Regions from separate parts of the Neobacillus sp. B4I6 genome, predicted to be linked through region 3. Evidence: a T-box and tRNA genes for the amino acid it is inferred to sense, from the RefSeq annotation. Region 3 holds a T-box; the other regions hold tRNA genes.
What was found. The T-box of region 3 lies ahead of argS (arginine--tRNA ligase). A T-box ahead of a tRNA ligase gene usually reads a tRNA of that ligase, here a tRNA-Arg.

Region 1: it encodes a tRNA-Arg, which carries the amino acid that the T-box ahead of argS (arginine--tRNA ligase) is inferred to sense. The anticodon was not compared.
Region 2: it encodes a tRNA-Arg, which carries the amino acid that the T-box ahead of argS (arginine--tRNA ligase) is inferred to sense. The anticodon was not compared.

What each region holds. Positions count from the first base shown of each region.
Region 1 is NZ_JBNPWB010000002.1:6,174,468-6,180,104, forward strand. It holds gene whiA (DNA-binding protein WhiA) at 24-974, shown strand; gene QF028_RS32530 (HPr family phosphocarrier protein) at 1,119-1,376, shown strand; gene clpP (ATP-dependent Clp endopeptidase proteolytic subunit ClpP) at 1,468-2,079, opposite strand; tRNA gene QF028_RS32540 (tRNA-Arg) at 2,283-2,354, shown strand; gene rpoN (RNA polymerase factor sigma-54) at 2,672-3,994, shown strand; gene QF028_RS32550 (glutaredoxin family protein) at 3,991-4,272, shown strand; gene QF028_RS32555 (sugar-binding transcriptional regulator) at 4,401-5,423, shown strand; gene gap (type I glyceraldehyde-3-phosphate dehydrogenase) at 5,476-5,637, shown strand, end outside.
Region 2 is NZ_JBNPWB010000002.1:359,460-365,096, reverse strand. It holds gene clpX (ATP-dependent protease ATP-binding subunit ClpX) at 1-219, opposite strand, end outside; gene tig (trigger factor) at 618-1,895, opposite strand; gene QF028_RS03580 (tetratricopeptide repeat protein) at 2,054-3,103, opposite strand; tRNA gene QF028_RS03575 (tRNA-Arg) at 3,205-3,278, opposite strand; gene QF028_RS03570 (metallophosphoesterase family protein) at 3,389-3,904, opposite strand; gene QF028_RS03565 (XTP/dITP diphosphatase) at 3,904-4,512, opposite strand; gene rph (ribonuclease PH) at 4,526-5,281, opposite strand; gene QF028_RS03555 (GerMN domain-containing protein) at 5,415-5,637, opposite strand, start outside.
Region 3 is NZ_JBNPWB010000002.1:5,001,764-5,007,400, forward strand. It holds gene argS (arginine--tRNA ligase) at 1-1,210, opposite strand, end outside; T-box leader at 1,264-1,475, opposite strand; gene QF028_RS26835 (alpha/beta-type small acid-soluble spore protein) at 1,579-1,836, shown strand; gene QF028_RS26840 (hypothetical protein) at 2,021-2,296, shown strand; gene QF028_RS26845 (TetR/AcrR family transcriptional regulator) at 2,370-2,942, opposite strand; gene QF028_RS26850 (ABC transporter permease) at 3,071-3,853, opposite strand; gene QF028_RS26855 (ABC transporter permease) at 3,860-4,663, opposite strand; gene QF028_RS26860 (ABC transporter ATP-binding protein) at 4,660-5,637, opposite strand.

The sequences.
Region 1 (5,637 bases), 1.2 Mb from region 3:
GTTTTTTTAAGGGGGGTGAAGGGATGTCTTTCGCTTCGGAAACGAAAAAAGAATTAACTAACTTGGAAGTGAAAACGTGCTGCATTCAAGCAGAACTATCCGCTTTAATCCGGATGAATGGTTCCCTTTCATTCTCAAATCGTAAGTTAGTTGTTGATATTCAAACCGAAAATGCTGCGATTGCCAGAAGAATCTACACATTATTAAAAAAGAGTTACGATGTCCAGGTAGAGTTGCTTGTTCGGAAAAAGATGCGTCTGAAAAAGAACAACGTCTATATTGTCCGATTATCCCATCTGGCTAAAGAAATTCTCGAGGATACAAAAATTATTGGTGAGGGTTTTACCATCATCCATGATATTTCACCAGAGCTTGTAAAAAAGAAATGTTGTAAGCGTTCTTATCTACGCGGTGCATTTCTAGCTGGCGGTTCCGTCAATAACCCGGAAACATCTTCGTATCATTTGGAAATTTTTTCGCTCTATAAAGAACATAATGACTCTTTATGCGAATTGATGAATACATTTGGACTAAATAGCAAAACTCTCGAGCGCAAAAAAGGTTATATCAACTATTTAAAAGAAGCAGAAAAGATTACCGAGTTTTTAAATGTTGCAGGTGCCCATAATGCCCTTCTTCGCTTCGAAGACGTAAGGATTGTTCGAGATATGCGGAATTCAGTCAATCGTCTCGTAAACTGTGAGACCGCCAACCTTAATAAAACGATCGGTGCTTCGATTCGGCAGGTCGAGAATATCCGCTACATCAATGCAACGGTCGGGCTGCAAATTTTACCAGAAAAATTGAGAGAAATTGCAGAACTCCGTTTGAATTATACGGACGTGACCCTTAAGGAATTGGGGGAAATGGTTTCCGGTGGTGCGATCAGTAAATCAGGGATTAATCATCGCTTGAGAAAAATTGATGCGATTGCTGAGAAATTGCGTGCAGGGGATATGGTTACTCGAGAGTAGATTATCCTATAGTACAATAACATAGGTATAAGATAACATGTGAAAGACATAACATGTATCGAGTGAAGACTTACCTGAAGATAATAATTATGTACAAAGCTCCAAGAAAAATAGAGTAAAAAAACCATGAGGAGGAATTGTGTAATGTTAGTGAAACAAGTGGAAGTAAAATTAAAAACGGGTCTTCAAGCACGACCTGCGGCTCTTTTTGTTCAGGAAGCCAACCGATTTTCTGCAGATATTTTCCTTGAGAAGGATGGCAAGAAAGTAAATGCAAAGAGCATAATGGGCTTAATGAGCTTGGCTGTTGGCTCAGGTGTCATGATTGATATAGTAGCAGATGGCGATGATGAAGCATCTGCTATTGAAGCGTTAGCTGATTTTATCCAAAAAGAACATTGATCTGAAAGAGGACCGGAGCCAATTGGAACCGGCCTTTTTTGGTTATTAGCAAAAAAAAGCAACCGGCTGGATGCCGATTGCTTCTTTGTACTTATTTGTTTTTATTTTTCTCATCTTCGATTAAATTACGAGTGATGATATGGTCGATTAGACCATATTCTTTTGCACGTTCTGCTGTCATGAAGTTGTCGCGGTCTGTATCTTTGCTGATTACTTCAAGCGACTGTCCAGTCCGTTCTGCTAAAATTCCATTTAATTTTTCGCGAAGGAAAAGGATACGCTTTGCAGCAATTTCGATTTCAGTTGCTTGTCCTTGTGCACCGCCTAGTGGCTGGTGAATCATGACTTCAGCATTTGGAAGCGCATAACGCTTGCCTTTTTCACCTGCTGCCAGTAAGAATGCACCCATGGATGCAGCCATACCGATACAAATAGTTTGTACCTTTGGTTTGATGAATTGCATTGTATCAAAAATAGCCATACCTGCGGTGATGCTGCCGCCTGGGCTGTTGATATATAAAGAAATATCTTTTTCAGGGTTATCCGCTTCAAGGAATAATAATTGTGCAACAATGCTGTTAGCCACATGGTCATCGATCGCACTACCAAGCATAATAATCCGGTCTTTTAACAGACGGGAATAAATGTCATAAGCACGCTCGCCCCGGTTTGTTTGTTCAATAACTGTAGGGATCAAATTCATTTTTCTTCCTCCTTTGATTGTAAAGATAAAAGTAATATGTATAGTTATCATACACTGATGGTCAATAAAGGTCAAACAATACCTCTTTAAAAATGTTCGACAACTTTCCCTAATTCAGCATAACCATTTCTGACTATTTTAAACAATTCTTTGCTTGCAATGTGACGGAACCTGGCATATAATATGTAAGTCGCAACAATTTAGCGCTCGTGGTGCAACGGATAGCACGTAAGCCTCCGAAGCTTAAAATGTGAGTTCGATTCTCGCCGAGCGCATCATGAAAGCCTCCTGTTTTTTAAAACAGGAGGCTTTTTATTTTGAAAAAGAGTTCAGGTTTTCCAATAAAAGGTTAATTGCATAAAACCCTTCCAAAATGGCACAAAACATGCTCGAAATGGCACAAAACCTTTCCAAAATGGCTCATAAAATGGAAAATCGGCACAAATCCACCGGAAATCGGGACACAAACAAAACTTCATCCAAAAACCACTTAGCTTTATTCCTCAAAAAGGCTTACTTCCATCCTCGAATATCATTTTCTAATACCCGAAATTCCCTCTTTCGTGTAAAATAGAAAACAGGGGGGATACGAATGAACTTGAAGGCCGGTTTATGGCAGCAGCAAACATTAAAATTGGCGATGACACAGGAGCTATCGCAGGCCATTGCATTGTTGCAGTACTCTGCCCATGAGTTAACTGCTTTTTTAGAAGATAAGGCACTTGAAAATCCCCTATTGCAGGTTGAAAATGGCAATATCAAGCCAATGAATCCGCTCATTGACCGTAATCGTCGCAAACACCAAAAAGCGGAAAAGGACTGGATTGATCAAATAGCTGACAAACCATTTTCGCTTGAAGATTATTTACTGTCTCAATTAAAAATAACGAACCTATCGGTGGAACAATTAAGTGTAATACGCCATCTTATCCAAAATTTAGATGAAAACGGTTACTTTCTTGGGGACCTTAGCGAAATCGCCCAAAACCTAAGGGTAATGGAAGATTCAGTTGAAGAATGCTTGGCCATTATCCAAACACTGGAGCCAGCAGGCATCGGGGCAAGGAACCTTCAAGAGTGCCTATTGATGCAAATTTATTATCTAAATCCAGATAACGAACTAGCGCAAAACATAATCGGCGATCATTTCATTCCATTCGCCGAAAAGAAGTGGAAGAAAATTGCTAAAGAACTAAAGGTAACCCTTAAGGATATACAAGATGTTTACGATCAAATTCAAACATTGAATCCTAAGCCTGGGGCCATTTTAGGAAAAGAAGCAACCACTTATATTATCCCAGATGCAATCGTTGAGCAATCAAGCGAGGGACTAACCGTACGGATGTCTGATGAATCGCTGCCAAGGATTAGCCTCAATGAGCAGTATTATCATAAATTCAAAGACCAAGACCAACAGGTAAGCCGCTTTCTACAGGATAAACTCCAGGATTACCAGTGGATCCAAAAAAGCATTGAACAGCGTAAAGAGACGCTGACAAGGGTTGTAGCAAAAATCATTGAAAAACAGGCTTCATTTTTCCAAAAAGGGTCACAATACTTAGTGCCGATGACGATGAAGGAAGTTGCTGGAGAACTTGATATCCATGAATCCACCGTCAGCCGAGCAGTCCGGGAAAAGTATGTGCAAACACCGATTGGGACGTTCGCGTTGAAAACATTTTTTACAAGTACCATACAAACCGTTTCGGATGATGAAAATACATCTTCCACACAGGTAAAGAAGAAAATTGCGACTTTAATAGAAAAAGAGAATAAACAAAAACCGCTTTCTGATCAAGAAATTGTCGAACATTTAAAAATAGAGGAAGGTATGGTGGTTTCAAGAAGGACGATTGCTAAGTACCGGGATCAATTGGGAATTCCCTCCTCTTCGAAAAGAAAAAGGTTTGAATGAAAGGAACAAAAATGATGGATCAAACAACAATCACATTATATACAAGGAGAAGCTGCCCGCTATGTGACAAGGCAAAGTCTACACTTCTGGAGCTAAACAAAGACTCGGAGTTTACATTAGAAGAAATTGATATTGAATCCAGTGATGAATTAACCGAACAATATGGTTTAATGATCCCAGTTGTTTATATTGACGGAGTAGAAGCAGGATTCGGTGTAATTAACAAATTTGACATAAGTAACCGTTTGCATGAAAAAAAAGCCAATTTTAATAGTTGAAATAGATTTTCACTCCTGTTACAATGAAAAATGTAGCAGGGGTGATTTTTTTTGAATGTAGCGGGACATAATATGTCTATGGTGGACATTTTGAGACCAACTACATATAATAAAGGAGCATGAGATTCATGCAGTCATTAATCGATATCCAAAAAAGATTATTACCCGACCTTCTGCAGGTCCTACAGAAGAGATATTCTATCCTAAGGTACATTGGTTTTATGCAGCCGGTAGGAAGACGGAGTTTAGCAGTCAGTCTCGGGTATACCGAAAGAGTCCTTCGCGGTGAAGTTGATTTCCTAAGGGAGCAAAATTTAATCTACACAAATAATGTGGGAATGAGTTTAACACCTGAAGGGAAAAATTTGCTTGAAGACTTGGAAGGCTTTATGCGTGAGTTAAAGGGTATTGATGTGATGGAGTTGGAATTGAAGCACAAGCTGGGCATTAAAAAGGTCGTCATTGTACCTGGCGATAGTGATGAATCGCCCATGGTGAAAGGTGAGCTTGGCAAGGCAAGTGCTATTTGCATGAAAAAGCTTCTCAGCGGAAAAAATATCATTGCTGTAACTGGCGGTTCAACGATGGCTGCTATCGCAGAAAGACTATCACCAGAGATTACCCAAAAGGAATTACTGTTTGTACCAGCAAGAGGCGGAGTAGGCGAGGATGTTCAAAATCAGGCAAATACGATTTGTTCGATTATGTCCAGAAACACCCAATCCAAACATCGAGTGTTCTATGTTCCTGATCAGGTCAGTACAGATATCTACGAATCGCTTATCAGAGAACCTGACATTCATGAAGTATTAAAACTAATTAAATCAGCTAGCATGGTTCTTCATGGAATTGGAGATGCTATCACAATGGCTGAACGGCGAAAAACCAATCCTGAGATTCTAAGTATGCTTGAAAGCAGCAAAGCTGTGGGTGAAGCTTTTGGCTATTATTTTAATGAACAAGGCGAAATTGTTCACAAGGTATTAACGATTGGCCTGCAGTTAGAAGATCTGGTTGGCATTCCTAATGTCATCGCGGTTGCAGGCGGGAATTCCAAGGCTAAGGCCATCAAGGCATACTTAAAACAAGCACCAGCATCGACGATTTTAATCACAGATGAAGGTGCAGCTAGAAAGTTATTAAAAGGGTAAATCCTTTTTAAAATAAAAAACATCCTTACCCAATTAAAGGAGGAAATTTATCATGTCAGTAAAAGTTGGTATTAATGGATTTGGACGTATCGGTCGTAACGTATTTCGTGCGGCTTTAGGAAATAGCAATGTGGAAATCGTTGCAATTAATGACTTAACTGATGCAAATATGCTTGCACATCTTCTAAAATATGACACTGTTCACGGGACTCTA
Region 2 (5,637 bases), 4.6 Mb from region 3:
TTCATCAAGAATTTCACAAATTTCTTTTGGCTTTGGTACATCTTTAAATTCTACTTCTTCTTCCGTTCCAAGTTCTTCCTCAACGATTTCGGTGCAAAGTTCAATACATTCGTCACATATGTAAACTCCTGGCCCGGCAACCAGTTTACGAACTTGGTCCTGCGTTTTACCACAGAAGGAACACTTTAATTGTCCTTTTTCATCATTAAATTTAAACAATCCTTTCACCCCTTAAAACGTGTTAAAACCCTATTGTAACTTGCGAATCACACAACCAAAATTCGAGTCTTTTTCTAATAATTGAATAGTATGTATGTTGCATTGTAACACATAAAGCCAATGGACTGGAAATAAAAAGCTTAGGGTAAATATGTTTTTCAGAACTCTCATTTTGTTAGGTGTGATTCATTTTAAAAACTTATGTACTCATTAATCTTAACCATTATGAGGAAAATAAATCTCAAACCTGTCTGGAAATTATTTATTGTTTATTCGCTATGTCTAACTTGTTTTCCTGCCCATTGTTAAAAATGTTCCCACTTCTTATTATAATATGTAATTGAAAAAATGTATAAAACAAGGCACGATTCAAATCGTGCCTTGCAATATTTTAAACATTACTTCTTGTTTTCAACAATAAAGTCAACTGCTTTTTTAAGTTTAAGGTCTGATTTGATACCTTCAAGTCCGCCTAATGCTTGTTTAATGCTATCAACGGTCATGTTGTACATTCCAGCCATGTTCTCAAGTTCTGCATCAACTTCTTCTTCAGTTACTTCAAGGTTTTCAGCCTTAGCAATCGCTTCTAATGTTAAGTTCGTACGAACGCGAATTACAGCTTCTTCTTTCATTTGCTCACGTAAAGCATTTTCGTCTTGACCTGAGAATTGGAAGTAAAGTTCAAGGTTCATACCTTGCATTTGTAAGCGTTGTTCGAATTCTTGAAGCATACGATTTACTTCGCTGTTGATCATTACATCTGGAATTTCCACTTCTGCATTTGCAGCAGCTTTTTCAACAACTGTATCACGTAAATGATGCTCCGCTTCGTGCTTTTTGCTGTTTTCTAAACGAGTTTTGATTTTCTCTTTAAGTGCGTCTAATGTTTCAACTTCATCATCCACATCTTTAGCAAACTCGTCATCTAATGCAGGAAGTTCTTTACCTTTAATCTCATGAATCGTTACTTTGAATACTGCAGGTTTACCAGCAAGCTCAGCTGCATGATATTCTTCAGGGAATGTAACTTCCACGTCTTTGGATTCGCCAGTAGCTAAACCTACTAATTGCTCTTCAAAGCCAGGGATGAATGATCCTGAACCAATTTCAAGTGAATGGTTTTCAGCTTTTCCACCTTCGAACGCTTCGCCATCAACGAACCCTTCGAAATCTAGAACAACAGTATCACCATTTTCAATTGTGCCTTCTTCTTTAACTACAAGCTCAGCTTGACGCTCTTGAAGAGTTTTTAGTTCGTTAGCAACGTCTTCGTCAGTAACGTTTGTATCGAGTGCTTCTACTTCTAAGCCTTTGTATTCGCCTAATGTTACTTCAGGTTTTACTTGAACAGTAGCTTTGAAGATAAGTTCTTTGCCTTTTTCCATTTGCTCGATGTCGATATCTGGACGGTCGATTGGCTCGATGCCTGTTTCGTCAATTGCACTTCCGTATGCTTCTGGAAGAAGAATATCTAATGCATCTTGATAAAGTGATTCTACACCAAAACGCTTTTCAAACATTGGACGAGGCATTTTTCCTTTACGGAAGCCTGGAACATTTACTTGCTTAACAACTTTGTTAAAAGCCGCAGTTAGTCCTTCATTTACTTTTTCCGCACTTACTTCAACCGTAAGAACGCCGCGGTTACCTTCTAGTTTTTCCCATTTTGCTGACATACATTTTCCCTCCAACAATCTATTCTCATATCATTCGTAACGAATTTGAGTTTGGAAATAACTTGTCCATCAAGCTATTATCCTTCTTTTAAATGTGTTTTTTACACAATGCAACCACTACATTATAACATAGGTTTGTTTTCTTTCAACAGCGAAGCCTATATATTAGGATAAGAAATTTTCTCAATTACCTCAATCATCGCGATAGCTTCTTCTATTTCCTCCACCGGAACTTCATATTCTCCGGACAAGTGATGTATCTTTATGTCCATACCTAGGTAATATTCGGCCAAGTGGTGAAAGGCTGCAGCCCAAGCAGCAGTGCTTTTCGGCTGCAATTCGAAAGGATAGCTTATAAAAAAATTTCGCTCTGCCATTCTGAAGCTGTTTTCAAAAAGAACGGGGTCTTCACTTTCCAATTGAGCCTCTAATAAAGCCTTTACCTCTTTCAATCTTGGTTCTTCCCTAACTTCTGGAAGATGTGTTGGAATAACTTTTTTCTCCATCTCAAATTTCATGACAGATAATTCTCTATCAATTTCCTGTTCTTTTAAAAGAGATAACAGGATTGTTTTAAGGAATGGATGTCCTGCTTCTGCTGCCAAATATTCGGCAATCTCAGGGAGGTAGGGGCGAATGTTTTTCTCAGCCAAGCTCGAAACGAGGAGCATTTGTTCGTTTAGATTATCAATCGAAAAAAGGTTTAGTTCATGAACGTTTGTTTCCTCTGGGGTGATGTCATATGTAATTGATTCTGTTTCTGTGTCTGGGTCTGGTTGACGGTTTTCTGCCATTCTACGGCTGAATTGCAGGATGGTTAAAAAGTGGTCATGTTTTTCAGGCGGAATCTCTTTTTCTTCTAATAAGACTTCAATTGTTGCTACAATTTCCTGGTATTCATGAAGCTGGATCAGGACAGTCAAATAGAGATCAACCATTTGCAAATAGTCCCCAATTCCTTTATGAAGCATTTCTTTGGCAAGTGCTTTTGCTTTTTGAAAAGAAGATGCTTCAAAATAAGCCAGAACCAAACCAATCAATATTTCGTCATTGTCAGGATCATGTTCTCTGGCTTCTTCCAAAAGGTTTATCGCTTCGTTAAATTTTTTCTTTTCAAGGTTTTCCAGACCTTTGTCAGTTAATCTTTTTTCAAGTCCGGGAAAAAAGATCACATTATCTATTCTTTTCACAGGTTCCCGTTTTTTCATAAAATCCGCCCTTATGATAGTCTTGGAACATAGTTTAGCATAAATAGAAGGCAAAAAAAACTCACTTATAAAAGTGAGTTTTTTTCTACCATGTAGTATAGCGTCCCAGGAGAGATTCGAACTCCCGACCCACGCCTTAGAAGGGCGTTGCTCTATCCAGCTGAGCTACTGGGACATATAAGTTGTTTAAGACAAGATTTATTATATTACCGTAATATCAAAAAGTCAACAGACTTTCGATTATTTTTTTTAAAAAATAAAAGGGAGAGGAAATCTCCCTCTCATTTATTGAAGGGTAAATTCACGAGCAAGCTCAAAAATTTCCCGTCCATCCGCTTCAAACACTGACATTTTAACTTTCTCATCCTGCAAATCAAGAATAACATAGGTTTTTTCTAAGCGTTCCCTTGGCAAACGAATGCTGCCTGGATTTAAAAATAAGGTACCATCGATCACTTCCGCACCAAGGACATGCGAGTGGCCAAAACAGACGATATCGGCGTTTACTTCCTGTGCTTTATATTTAATATTCATCAAAGAAGATTTTACTGAATAAAGATGCCCATGGGTAATGAAGAATTTCTTCCCCGCCGCCTCGGCTATCGTCTCCAACGGATATCCGCTGCCGAAATCACAATTACCCCTTACCGTTATATATCCAGATATCGCTTGATCATCAGGCATCAATTCCGAATCGCCACAATGAATCATTAAATCAACATCTTCAGAATGCCTTTCTCTTAACAATTGGAGTTCCTTCGTCAACCCATGGCTATCACTAACCACTAAAATCTTGCTCATTACTTCTCCGCTCTTTCTAAAATAGAATCCAAGACCACATCGAGCTTCTTCAACGCATTCGCACGGTGGCTGATTTTATTTTTTTCTTCTGATGATAATTCGGCCATGGCTAGACCTTTCTCAGGCACATAAAAAACAGGATCATAACCAAATCCATTGGTACCTCTTTGTTCTTCAAGAATACGACCTTCACAGGTGCCTGACACTGTTATGGTTTCTTGACCTGGAACGGCGACAGCTAAAGCACAGTAGAATCGTGCGGATCGCTTTTCATCTGGAAGTCCTTTTAATTCTGACAGGACTTTTTTTGTATTGTTCTGGTCATTTTTTGGTTCCCCAGCATAGCGTGCTGAATAGATTCCTGGTCTTCCTTCAAGCGCGTCCACCATCAGGCCAGAATCGTCGCCAATCACCATTTTCCCAAGTTCTTGGGAGACAGCCTCCGCCTTCAAGATCGCATTTTCTTCAAAGGTCGTACCCGTTTCGTCTACGTCCGGGATTTCAGGAAAATCAAGCAAGGTTCGGACTTCGATCCCTCTTGATGCAAAGATATGCTCAAATTCCCGCGCCTTTCCAGGATTTTTCGTCGCAATAATAACTTCTTTCACTCATAACCGCCCCTTATTTTTGTCTTCGTGATTCTATTTTTCGGGTAATCTCTTCACCTAGAGCCTCTTTTTGTCGTTCAAATAGGTCCATAAGCCCAGTTTGAGCAGCACTAAGCAGACCTTGAAGCTGCTCGTAGGAGAATGTTGATTCCTCGCCCGTTCCCTGCAGTTCAACAAATTCGCCATTTCCAGTCATGACTACATTCATATCGACCTGTGCCTTAGAATCCTCTGCATAATTTAAGTCAAGAACAGTTTGGTCATTTTGTAAAATCCCCACACTTGTTGCCGCTAAATAATCCGTAATCGGAAACCTTGCAAACGACTTTTTCTCTGCTAAAGAATTTAAAGCGAGGGTCATCGCCACAAATGCACCGGTGATCGAGGCTGTTCGTGTCCCGCCATCCGCTTGGATCACATCGCAATCGATCCAAACGGTTTTTTCACCCAACGCCCCTAAATCGACAACTGCTCTAAGGGCACGCCCGATTAACCGTTGAATTTCCATTGTCCGGCCAGAGACCTTCCCTTTTGACGATTCGCGAATGTTTCTTGTTTCTGTCGCCCTTGGCAGCATCGAATACTCGGCAGTAATCCAGCCTTTGCCTTCCCCTCTCATAAAATGAGGAACTCTCTCTTCAATACTTGCAGCACAAATTACTTTCGTATCACCAACAGAAATAAGGACAGAACCTTCAGGGTGCATTAAATAATTTGGTTCAATATGTATGGGCCTTAGTTGGAGCGGCTCTCTTCCATCAACACGCACAAATACTACCTCCTTCAACTTTGTAAAGCATTTTTAAATTGGTACATGAATTTTACTTATACCAAATAAAGAAGAGGCGGGCTTAAAGCCAACCTCTTTCTTGGTCACTATATAGTATAACAAATAATTTTTTTTAAAAACTACCTGTATTGACTTTTTCTGGTCGAGTTACTGGTTCAGTTAATTTTTTGCCATTGTCATCTTTGATGTCTGCCTTGCCATTTACTTGAACAGCCACTTTTTCAACACCCTCTTGTTCCGTTAAGGAAAGCACGAGTGCATCTAGTAAATGCTGTGAAATTTCCTTTTCTTCAAAGCTGCCAAAAATATTCTCATTAAAGTTCAAGGTTACTTGT
Region 3 (5,637 bases):
GGTTAGGATTCTTCTCTTCAATATTATGCCTAGCCATCGCAATCGATTCATTTAAAACTTCCTCTAATAAGACAACCTTGCCTTTGCGCGTGGACATTTTCTTTCCATCTTTTAGCATCAATCCGAATGGAATATGATGCATTTGTTTTGACCAATCGTAGCCCATCTTTGCTAACACAGCCATTAACTGTTTGAAGTGGAGGCTTTGTTCATGGCCAACCACATATAGGGATTGGACAAATTGGTATTCCTCCTGGCGATAAAGAGCCGCCGCTAAATCTCGGGTCGCATACAGCGTTGCCCCATCAGATTTTTTGATCAGGCATGGCGGCAGCTGTACTTCGGTGAGCTCGACCACCTGTGCCTGCTCGGATTCGACCAATAGCTGTTTTTCTTCAAGAAGCTTGACGACACGGTCCATTTTGTCATTATAAAAGGCTTCGCCGGCAAAAGAGTCAAATTCAACATTCATTAACTGGTATATTCGCGAAAACTCTTTTAATGACTCATCACGAAACCATTTCCAGAGTTTTAATGCTTGTTCGTCTCCTTCTTCTAGCCTTTTAAACCAGCTGCGCCCTTGGTCTTCAAGGCTTGGATTCGTCTCCGCTTCTTTGTGAAATTTTATATACAGGGTTAATAGCTCTTTAATCGGATTCTGCTTGACCTTTTCGGCATCTCCCCATAATTGATAGGCAGTGATCAGCTTCCCGAACTGTGTCCCCCAGTCACCGAGATGATTGATTTTAATCGGCTTGTAACCACATTTCTCGACAATTAATGCGAGCGAGTTGCCAATCACCGTTGAGCGCAAATGCCCCATTGAAAAGGGTTTAGCAATATTAGGGGAGGACATGTCCATGGTGACAGCACCGCCATTCCCAAACGTAAGCGCACCATACTTCCCTTTTTGCGAGATGATTTCATTCACTACTTTTTCAGAAGCCGTCTTTTTGTTTAGGAAGAAATTAAGATAGGCTCCAACCACTTCTACTTTTTCAAAAATGGGAGAGTTAATCTTCTTACTTAACTCCTCAGCAATTAGATTGGGGGATTTTCTCTTTAGCTTCGCTAGTGTAAAACAAGGAAAGGCTAAATCACCGAGCTCCTGATTCTTAGGTTTTTCAATCATCAGTTCCAGATTTGTTTGTGAAATCTCTTGGTCCAGTAAATCATGTAAAATGGCAGCAAGCTCCTGCTTAAAATTCATCTTTAATACCTCCTTTTATCTCTAAAAAAAAACAAAAAACTCCCGTCTCTATTAAAAGAGACGAGAGTTCATAATCCCGCGGTACCACTCTAATTGTTCAAAAGAACCAGCTTTCCTTTGTAACGGAGGATCCTCCGGCATACCCTACTCAAGTTCAGGTACACATCTCAAAAGTGCGCTTCATTATCTGTTCTGTTTCAGGCTCCCACCACCCCTGAATCGCTGGTACATCATAGATAACTACTCTCTTTATCATTGATTTTATCCAAATTTATTACTCGTATTATACTGGATTAAAATGGATTTTTCCAGTGATTGTTGATTATTTTTTACATTCAGGTAATCCTACAACTAAAGGAGGGATTTTTATGGCGAGAAGAAGAAATAAAATCCTTGTCCCCGAGGCGCGCAATGGCCTGGATGCGTTGAAAGCAAAGGTCGCGAATACCGGGAACCCTGAGGATGCAAAATTTGAAGCAGCAGAAGAAGTGGGTGTTCCATTGAACAAGGGATATAACGGACAGCTTACATCTGAGCAAGCCGGAAAGGTAGGCGGCAGGCTGGGCGGCAGCATGGTCCGCGAGTTGGTCAAAATGGCACAAGAAAACTTAGCAAAGAAAAAGTAATGCGCGGGGCCTAATTTGTTAGGTCTCCTTTAATTTTTAGGCTGTGTTACAGGGCATTGTTAATTTTATAGCCAAGTTGATTGGAGCGGAAATCAACAGCCAAGTTTAAAAAAGTAATTTTTTTAAAAAAAGTTTGACAATTTTGTGACAATTGATAGAATATTCTTACAAGGAGTTGATAGTGATGCAGGAAAAACACTTAAAGAGTATATTTACATTTAAGAAAACAGCAATCTTTGGAAGCGTTCTAGGGCTCATTCTTATTTTGTTAGGTCAATTTGTAAACGGTTACAATACGACTTATTTCTTAACTGCACTAGGATTTGGAATACTTGCCGGTTCCGTCGTCAATTACCTTTTTGGAACATTTTTAAGTTTAATGGAAGAACTCACTGGAAGCCGTAATAAGAAGTTGCCGAAAATTGCCACTGCTTCAAAAAATATTTATCTTTTAAAATAAGAAATCGGTAGCGCCACCTAGTGACGCACCGATTAGTTAAAAGACTTGTATTGAGGTACACACAAGTCTTTTTCTATGTGGACAAGCCTTTTACTAAAAATACTTTCATGATTTCCGCGATTTGTTCCGAGCTCAGCGGCTGATGATTTCTTTCCCAGTCTGAAACTAAGGCAATATACATTTTTAAAAGAAGAAAGCTGGTAATTTCGGTGTCGTTCGGTGGGATTGCCCCTTTCGTGATAGCCGTGTCAATCTTCTGCTTCAAATAGGCAATGATTTCATCCTCAACGTGCTGCAGCATTTCCGAAACCGCTAGAGTCCCCATTTCCGCTTCCTCTTGGACCAGTTTAATCATCAGTTGGTGCTGAGCGCGAAACTCTAATAAACGATAAAGTGCCCGATGCACGTTTTCTGTGAAGGGTAACTCTGGTTTGATGACGGATTCTGCCTCAGCAATCATTTCTTTGACCAAAGTGGAAATAATCTCTTCGAATAATTCTTCTTTATTTTTAAAAAAAGTATAAATCGTCCCTTTGCCAACATTGGCCAGCTTTGCGACTTGATCCATTGTTGTTGCTTTATAGCCAAATAATGAAAAAGACTTTGTTGCCGCTTCTACAATCATCTTTCTTCTATCTGTTGCCATGTCCACACCCCTACTGACCATTTCAGTTTTCCAGTCATTTACTTAAATATACCATAAGATAGGTTTCGTTTCCAAATAGGTTAAAAGTAAAGCCGAGTTCCGGATTAGATAAGAACTCGGCTTTTGATTTAGGAACCTGTGGAGCGATAATGTTTTACACCAAACTGCCAGACAAGGAGACACGGGAGGATAAACAAGCTGCCAGCTGCCGGGATCAGCATATATAGGAGGTCGTTCCCACTGTTCTTTCCAAGAATATAAAGAAGCGGCAAGTAATTCACGGTTCCAAACGGGATCACAAAGGTAAAAAAACGGGCTACCCACTTTTGATAAATATTTAATGGGTATTGCGCCATTTCTCTCCCGCCATCGGTAAATATATTAACCACCTCAAGACCTTCAATCGTCCAAAAACACAGGGTGGCCGCCAAGATGTAGATGCCTGTAAAAATAAGCACACCGCTAGCGATCATCAACAAGAGGGTGGCTGCTTTTACTACACTCCATTCAATGTTGAGATTGGTCAGTGCCCAGACTAAAACAATTGCACTTTGAAGGAGCCGGCCAAATCTCGTAAACTCGAATTTGGACCCGAGTACTTGAATAAACGTACTGCGAGGGCGAACGAGTAATCGATCAAATTCACCATTCCGAACCAAGCTGGAAAAAGCATCAAAACCGCGGGCAAAGCATTCACTCAGCGCAAACGCCATATGAATGATGCCGAAGCAAAGTGCTACTTCAAAGAATTGCCATCCTTTTATTTGGCCAAACCGTTCGAATAGAAAGTAAAGACCTGCAAAGATCGAAAAAGGAATAAAAAATTGGCCCAGCGTTAATAGCCAAAACGATGTCCGGTATTGCATTTGTGATTTAAAGAGAATCAATAAGTATTTAAAATATATTCTCATTTTTGGTTAACCTCCTTGGACAACAGCCTTCTTCAATACTCCATTTAGTGCCGTCCTCCCTAGCAAGACAAGACCCGCAAGATAAATCAATTGGATAATGATACCGATGATGGCGTCATGCAGTGGGATATGTCCTGAGTAAACCCTGAACGGGAAATCTGCCGTCCAGCGAAACGGCAGAACATTAGCTATTTTTTGAAGCCAGTCCGGCATAAGCGGTACAGGAATGATTAATCCAGCAAAAAATTCGCCGAGGACACCAAATATTAATAGCGATCCCATCGGGGACAAGGTCACAAATACGGATATATATAAGAACATCGAGATCGCTACTAAGAGAAGCAGGCCTAACAGTAAGGCGCTTAAGAATAATAAAAAGGCTGTTGGGCTGGGTGGAAGAGTCATGTTGTACGGCCTTGGCAAGAAGAATGAAACAATTAGAATGGGAAAGCAGCGCAAGAGGGCACTGGATAGCCGCTGCGCCAACAGCTTGGCATACCAATAACCATAGAGCTCACATGGTCGGCATAGTTCGTAAGCAATATTGCCACTTGTTATCAGATCAAATAGCTCGTTATCGCGAAACCAGATGGTAACGAACACAAGAAAGGCCTGTTGCAGCCAGATGTAGGTGATTAATTCTTTTAAGGAAATAGGAGGAGTTTTCATTGCAAATTCGTAAAATGCTTCAAATACCATAATCGTTATAAAACCCCAGAAAAATTGAGTAACTACCCCTGCCAATGCAGCAGTCCGATACTGCATTCCAATGTTTAACCGCAGCTTCAAAACAGATAGATACACCCTCATATTTTGTACTCCTTATAAAGCTGGAGAATCATTTCCTCAATCGGTTGGGATTCAATCGAAATATCAATCAACTCAAGCTTATCGGACAGCTGAGTAATGATTTCCGAAGTGTTAACCTGCTCCGTATCAATGCTGAGGATGACCCGTTCAGGCGATCTCGAAACCATGGTTGCATGTGCGATCTCAATTGGATTTTCATTTTTGCGGAAATCAGCGGTCATCGTTTTTCGGGAACCAAATTTTCTTCTTAATTCCTCTAAACCGCCGTCGTACAATAAGCTGCCTTTTCCAATTAATAGAATCCTGTCAGCCAACGCTTCGATATCATTCATATCGTGCGTGGTCAGGATGACGGTGACACCCTTTTCTTTGTTGATTGTTTTGATGAATTGGCGGACAGCTATTTTAGAAGCAGCATCAAGGCCGATGGTTGGTTCGTCTAAAAATAGGATTTTCGGATTATGTAGGAGAGAAGCTGCTATTTCACAGCGCATCCGCTGCCCTAAGCTTAATTGTCGGACGGGTGAATTGATAATGTTTTGCAGTTCTAGCGTTTCAATGAGTAGATTAATCGTAGTTTGATATTCTTGCTGGGGAGCCTTGTAGATGTCTTTTAAAAGTTCGAAGGAATCGATTACAGGAACATCCCACCATAGCTGTGAGCGCTGACCGAAAACAACTCCAATATTTTGGACATAATGCACCCGGTCTTTCCACGGTGTGTAACCCATGATCGTGCAATTCCCGGTGTCAGGCACCAGGATCCCGCTCATTATTTTTATCGTCGTCGATTTCCCCGCCCCATTCGGGCCTATATAACCGACAATTTCTCCTGGATTAATCGAAAAAGAGAGATCCTTCAGCGCGTCAACGACCGTATGTTCTCGATAAAAAAGGGACTTCGCTGCCTGTCGTAAGCCAGTCTGGCGCTGGGCCACCTTAAAAGATTTGCTTATCCCTTGTAGATGAATCAA